Regions from separate parts of the Paraburkholderia sp. EG286A genome, predicted to be linked through region 1. Evidence: riboswitches for the same ligand, from Rfam matches in the RefSeq annotation. Region 1 holds a riboswitch; the other holds the start of a gene.

Evidence for each region. A riboswitch is a leader RNA that binds a small molecule or an ion and turns the genes downstream of it on or off. The one in region 1 is predicted to bind manganese.
Region 2: it holds a riboswitch for manganese, as region 1 does, so the genes downstream of both, AB4Y35_RS26775 (sodium:calcium antiporter) here and AB4Y35_RS16620 (TMEM165/GDT1 family protein) in region 1, are expected to answer to the same signal.

The regions. Positions count from the first base shown of each region.
Region 1 is NZ_JBFRCB010000003.1:850,409-853,816, forward strand. Features, by position in the region: gene guaD (guanine deaminase) at 102-1,409, shown strand; yybP-ykoY riboswitch at 1,446-1,639, shown strand; gene AB4Y35_RS16620 (TMEM165/GDT1 family protein) at 1,694-2,266, shown strand; gene AB4Y35_RS16625 (DUF4136 domain-containing protein) at 2,350-3,057, opposite strand.
Region 2 is NZ_JBFRCB010000005.1:796,653-800,060, forward strand. Features, by position in the region: gene AB4Y35_RS26770 (porin) at 59-1,231, shown strand; yybP-ykoY riboswitch at 1,304-1,407, shown strand; gene AB4Y35_RS26775 (sodium:calcium antiporter) at 1,585-2,583, shown strand; gene AB4Y35_RS26780 (HPP family protein) at 2,602-3,408, opposite strand, start outside.

The DNA of each region.
Region 1 (3,408 bases):
GCCGGACCGTGGGCCCTTGCGCGCCGCAATTTCAGGAGCGGCATGCGTGATGCGGGGCATGCATTGGACGATTACCTGAATTTATCGGAGACGAAGTTCACATGACTCAATCGGCTTACCGCGCAAAACTGTTGACGTTCACGGGCGACCCTGCGCAATCGTCCGACGCCGCTGTCTTTGACGAAGACGGCGTCGTGATCGTCGAAGACGGCCACGTGGTCGCCTCGGGCGCGTGGTCCGCGCTCAAGTCGCGCGTCGATGAAAACGCGACGGTCCACAATCTGCGCGACAAGCTGATCGTGCCAGGCTTCATCGACACGCACATCCACTATCCGCAGACTGACATGATCGCCTCGCCCGCGCCGGGTCTGCTGCCGTGGCTGAACACGTACACGTTCCCGACCGAGCGCGGCTTCGAAAACGAAGCGGTGGCGCAGGACACGGCGCGCTTTTTCGTCGACGAGCTGCTCGCCTGCGGCACGACCACGGCGCTCGTGTACTGCACCGTGCACAAGCAGTCCGCCGACGCGCTCTTTACCGCGAGCGAAGCGAAGAACCTGCGCATGGTCGCGGGCAAGGTGCTGATGGATCGCCATTGCCCCGAGTTCCTGCGCGACACGCCGCAAACGGGCTACGACGACAGCGCCGAGCTGATCGAGCGCTGGCACAACCGCGGGCGCCAGATGTACGCGCTCACGCCGCGCTTCGCGCCCACTTCGACCGAGGCGCAGCTCGAAGCGTGCGGTGCGCTCGCGAAGGCGCATGGCGACATCTTCATCCAGAGCCACGTGGCCGAGAACCCGGACGAGGTGAAGTGGGTCAAGGAACTGTTCCCGGGCCATCGCAGCTACCTCGACGTGTACGATCACTACGGACTCCTGCGCAAGCGGGCCGTGTACGGCCACTGCATCTGGCTCGACGATGAAGACCGCCGCCGCATGGCAGATACGGGCACGGTCGCGGCGCACTGCCCGACCTCGAACCTGTTCCTCGGCAGCGGCCTGTTCGACTTCGACAAGGCCGGCGCATCGTCGATGCCCGTGACACTCGCGACCGACGTGGGCGGCGGCACCTCGTTCTCCATGCTGCAAACCATGAACGAGGCGCACAAGGTCGCGCGCATGGGCGGCCACCACCTCACGGCCACGCGCATGTTCTGGCTGGCGACAGCGGGCGCGGCGCAGGCGCTCGATCTCGCCGACAAGATCGGCACACTCGCGCCCGGCAGCGAAGCGGACTTCGTCGTGCTCGACGCGCAGGCCACGCCGCTGCTCGCGCGGCGCTCGGCACGCGCCGAATCGTTGGAAGAATTGCTGTTCGCGCTCGCCCTGCTCGGCGACGACCGCGCCGTGTTCGAGACCTACGCGGCAGGCAAGCGCGTGCACAGCCGCGCCGGCACGCGCCGCTGAAAGCCCCGCCCAGCGCGGGTTGCAGGAAAAAGCGCGATACTATGATCCGCGCTTCATTGGGGAGTAGCCGCCTCGCATCGCGCCGCAGCGCCGGTCTTCGGATCCGGGGCTTGCCGCGCGCGAATTCGCGGGGGCGTCCGTCAACAGACCTGGCCTGTACGGCCATGGCGGACGCGGCCTTTGTCCCGGGCCTGGCGAGACCGATGACCCATGTCCGCCGCAACAGGGCCCGGCGGTTCGTGGGTCGTCGCTCGCAGACACACGGCCCGAGGATCCATCAGAACGTGAACCAAGCCTTCCTGGTCTCGGCCGGCGCAGTCGCGCTCGCCGAAATCGGCGACAAGACGCAGTTGCTCTCGCTCGTGCTCGCGGCGCGCTACCGCAGACCGCTGCCGATCATCCTCGGCGTGCTCGTCGCGACGCTCGTCAATCACTCGGGCGCGGGCGCGCTCGGCACGTGGCTCGGCGCGTTCGTGACGCCTGGCGTCATGCGCTGGGCGCTCGCCGCCTCGTTCGTCGCCATGGGGCTCTGGATCCTCGTACCGGACAAGCTCGAAGAAGGCGAGGCGAACGTGAACCGCTCGCAGCTCGGCGTGTTCGGCGCCACGGTGGTGACCTTCTTTCTCGCGGAAATGGGCGACAAAACGCAGATCGCGACCGTGGCGCTCGCCGCGCGCTTTCATGACTTCTTCGGCGTGGTGGCGGGCACGACGCTCGGCATGATGATCGCCAACGTGCCCGCGATCCTGCTCGGCGACCGCTTCGCCCACAAGCTGCCGACGAAACTCGTGCATGCCGTTGCGGCGGTGCTGTTCGTCGTACTCGGCGTGCTCGCGATTCTGGGGGTGGGGTTCTGACGGGCCGTCGCGCATGGCATAAAAAAACGCGCCGGACAGAAGTTCCGACGCGTCGCCTGGTGGGCGGGCACGGCGATGCGTGCCTATTTCGCCGCCGCGCTCCCTGGCGCAGCCGCACCGCCCTGCCCCGCAGCCGCCGGAGACGCCGGAGCCGCAGCGGTCTCGTTCGGCGCACCGCCATTCTTGCCGACCGGGATCTTGACCTCCGTGACCGTGCCGTTGGCCAGCGGGAAATTCCCCAGCGCGCTCTGCACGAGAAAAGGCATCACGCGCACGAGCGAGGGATCGTCGCCCGAGGTGCGCGCCTGCACGTTATAGACCTCCTTGCCGCTCGCCTTTTCCGTGATGCGAATGCCGAGCGCATGCGAATACACGGGATAGCTCTGGTTCACGTAGGCGGGCTGATACGGTCCCCATGCGCCCCACGGGTTCCACGGCCCCCAGTACGGGCCCGGCCAGGGGTTGTAGAACACGGGCTGCGCGACCGTCACCGTGTCGGTGCGGCTGCCGTAGGCGAGGCCCACGAGATAGCGCGCCTGCGGCTCGGCCACGAGGCGGAATGCGTGCATGGCGAGCCCGTTGGCGACGAACTGCTCGTAGGTGCTCTGCTCGATGCTCTGGTTCTGCTCGGGGCTGCGTTTGAACGCGAAGGTGCGCGTGGCGTCGCTGCCGCCGTCCCATGCGGAGAAGGCGGTCACCTGGCTCGTCACGTAAGTCGTGCAGCCGGAGAGCGTGAGGGCGAGCGCCGCCAGCATCAGGAGGGCGCGGCGGGTCCATCTGTCGTGCATCATGGTCTTCTCGTAGCAGGGTTGCTTCAGTTGGAAAAGTGCAGTCGTGGGGGCCGCTCTCTCCGATACGATCTTTGCGCCGCGCTTATTCCGTGTCCGATCCGTGCGCATTCCACGCCGGTCGTGTCCTGTTTTGCGTTCAGCCAGCCGCGCGGCAGGGCCTGATCATACTGACTCGCGGCGCGGCGCGAAAGTTCGGCGACCGGGCCCCGACGGACAAAGCGGCCCGAGCCTTTGTACAATGGGGCGATCCGCCGCGCTCCCGCGACGGCAGGCAGCGCCCGGCGGGCGCACACGCCGCCGCGGCCGGCCCATTCGATCCACACCGAGCGATCCACACCGATCGATCCCCGA
Region 2 (3,408 bases), on a different contig from region 1:
GCCTTCGCGCGCCGCGATTTCACTCTCACCCATGCCACTCATCAACGAAGACCATTCAATGAAAAGAACCGCTCTCGCCGCCGCCCTCACACTGGCATCGTTTTCCTCCATCGCCCAAGCGCAAAGCAGCGTGACGCTCTACGGCTCGCTCGACACCTCCGTCGCCTGGTTCGGCAACCAGCAAGGCAAGAACGGCTCGGGCGGGACGTTCCAGATGATGTCCGGCAACATGTCGCCGAACCTCTGGGGCCTGCGCGGCACCGAGGACCTCGGCAACGGCCTCTCGGCGATCTTCAAGCTCGAAAGCGGTTTCAACGTCGACAACGGCAAGCAGGGCCAGGGCGGCCGCCTGTTCGGCCGCACGGCCATGGTCGGCCTCAATTCGAGCACCGCGGGCAGCGTCACGCTCGGCCGCCAGTACGACCCGCTCATCGACCTGCTGCAGCCGCTCACCAACGACGGCGCATTCGGCTCCGCGTTCGCCACGCCCGGCGACATGGACAACTACGACAACAGCTACCGCACCAGCAACTCGATCAAGTATGCGAGCCCCAACTTCGGTGGCCTGCAGATGAGCGCGATGTACGCGTTCGGCGGCCAGCCGGGCAGCACCGGTGCGGGCCAGACGTGGGCCGTGGCGGCCGCATACAACCATGGTCCGTTCGGCTTCGGCGCGGGCTATTTCAAGGCCAACAGCAACGGCGGCACGGCCGCGACGTTCGACGGCCTGAATCCGAACAACGACGTCAACGTGGATTCCGCCGCCATTACGGGCGGCTTCGTCTCCGCGAATTCGCTGCAGATCATTCGCGCGGCCGGCGACTACACGTATGGGCCGGTGACGGCGGGCCTCGCGTACAGCAATGTCGAGTACGCGAACTACCAGAGCGCGTACGGCGCGAACAGCAACACGAAGTTCAACACGGGCCAGGCGTTCATCAACTATCAGGTCACGCCGGTCGCGCTCGTGGGCTTCGGCTACAACTACACCAAGGGGCACGGCAACGGCGTGGACGCGAGCTACAACCAGTTCAGCCTGGGCGGCGACTACTTCCTCTCGAAGCGCACCGATATCTACGCGCTCGCGGGCTACCAGAAGGCGTCGGGCAAGACGATCGACGCGGATACGGGCGAACTCGTCAACGCGGTCGCCTCGTTCGGCGACTTCGGCAACGATGCGAGCAACGACAAGCAGGCGATGGTCATGGTCGGGCTGCGTCACAAGTTCTGATTCGCTTCGCGCGAGGCGGGCGCGGCGGGCACGCTGGAAATCGCTCGCCGCCATGAACTTCGGCTATAATCGCCCCCTGTCTTAGGGGAGTAGTCTGCAACGCCGGCTTTGGCGTTGCGCCGCCGTCAACATAATTGGTGCCCTTGCACCATGGCGCCGGCAGCCGTATTGCGGATCATTGCAGCGAATCGCTGCAATAGCGCGGCCTGACGAGACCTATGACGTTTTCCCTTTCACCCGGGCCGGGCGAAGGGATACGTCATGGTTTCGGTGCCCGGCTCGCACATCACGGCAATAACAATGACTCGTCTCGCCCCGCATCACCCCCTCATTTGCGCCACGGAGCGTTCGTCATGATCTTGACGTTCGCCTTGCTCGTTGCCGCGGCCGGCATCATCTACCTGTCCTGCGAGACCTTCGTCAATAGCGTCGAGTGGCTCGGCCACAAGCTCAAGGTCACGCAAACCGCCACCGGCACGATCCTCGCCGCATTCGGCACCGCGCTGCCCGAGAGCGTGGTCACGCTCGTTGCCGTCGCTTTCGGCGGCGATCCCGCGCACAAGGAAATTGGCGTAGGCGCCGCGATTGGCGGGCCGCTCGCGCTCAGCACGATCGCCTATGCCGTGGTGGGCTTCGCGTTGCTTGCGACGGCGAAGCGCGTGGGCCGCGAGCGCGCGGCTACCGTCGACGTCAATACGCGCCGTCTGCGCCGCGACCAGCTCTGGTTCCTCGCGATCTTCGTCGCGAAGATCGCGCTCGGGCTCGTGGTGTTCAGCTTCAAGCCGATACTGGGGATCGCGTTTCTCGCGGCCTACGCGTTCTACTGCTGGAAGGAGCTTTCCGCTGAAGATAGCGGCGAGGTGGAAGCCGATCTCGAGCCGCTGAAGCTGCGCCCGCACGACGACAATCCGGCCATGGTGTGGATTCTGCTGCAGACGCTGGGCGCGCTCGCGGTGATCTTCGCGGCCTCGCATCTGTTCGTGCAGCAGATCGGCGCCGTGGGACCATGGCTTGGCCTGAGCCCGCAGTTGACCGCCGTGTTGTTCAGCCCGATCGCCACCGAGCTGCCCGAGATCATGAACGCGATCATCTGGGTGCGCCAGGGCAAGGAGCGGCTGGCACTGGCGAACATCAGCGGCGCGATGATGATTCAGGCCACTATTCCCACGGCGTTCGGCCTCTTCTTCACGCCATGGCATCTCGGCACGCCTTCGATTCTCGCGGCCGTGACGACGATGGTCGCCATCCTGTTCCTGCAGTGGGCGTTTCGTGCGCCGAAGGTACGCAGCCGTCAGCTCACACATGTCGGCTGGCTCTATGCGGTGTTCGCGGCGTTGCTGTTCGTGGTGTGACGCGGCCGGGCGCCAGGCTCAGGCTGCCGCGGCGGCCTGGGCGGTGCCCGCGTGGTGATGGAGCCAGCGGATCATGTCCGAATGCCTGACCACGCCGACCAGCCGCCGCGCATCGTCCATCACCGGAATGTCGTGGTAGGCGTGCTCGATGAAGATCGGTACCAGATGCGCGAGCGGCGTGGCCCGATGGACCGCGTGCACGCCGGCCGCCATCACGGCTTCCACCGTTTCTTCCACGCGCGCCGACTCGCGCAGCACCGCGCGGCGCAGCGAGTTCCAGATACGCTTGAGGCCAGCCGCCGGTGCGAGGTCGCCGAGCGCGTGATGCGTGACGACGCCGACCACGCGATCCATCGCATCGACCACGGGCAGCGTCGAAGCACCGTGGCGGCGGAACATCTCGTGCGCCGCCCGCGCGCCCATGGTCGCTGGCACGGCGGGACAGCCAATCGACATGATTTCCTCACAAGTTAGTTGTTCGAACGACTTTTGCGGAAAATCCAGCGGCTCGAGCAGATGTTGCGAGAGCGCGGCGAGCGGCGCGGCAGCGGCTTCCGGCGTGGGACGAAACGCTGCGCGCGGATAGCGGTGCCCGGTCAGCGCGTGGAAGGCGAGCGCCGCACTGAGCAACGCAAAGGACTGGAACACGATCGGCGCGAGCACGAAGTGAAAGCCGAGCGCATGAACAGCGGGGCCGCCGAGCACGGCGGTCAGCGCGACCGCGCCTGAAGGCGGATGCACGCAGCGGCACAGGAACATCGCGCAGATGGCGAGCGCCACCGCCACGGAAGCCGCGGCGACCGGCGACGCGATCCATTGCGCGCA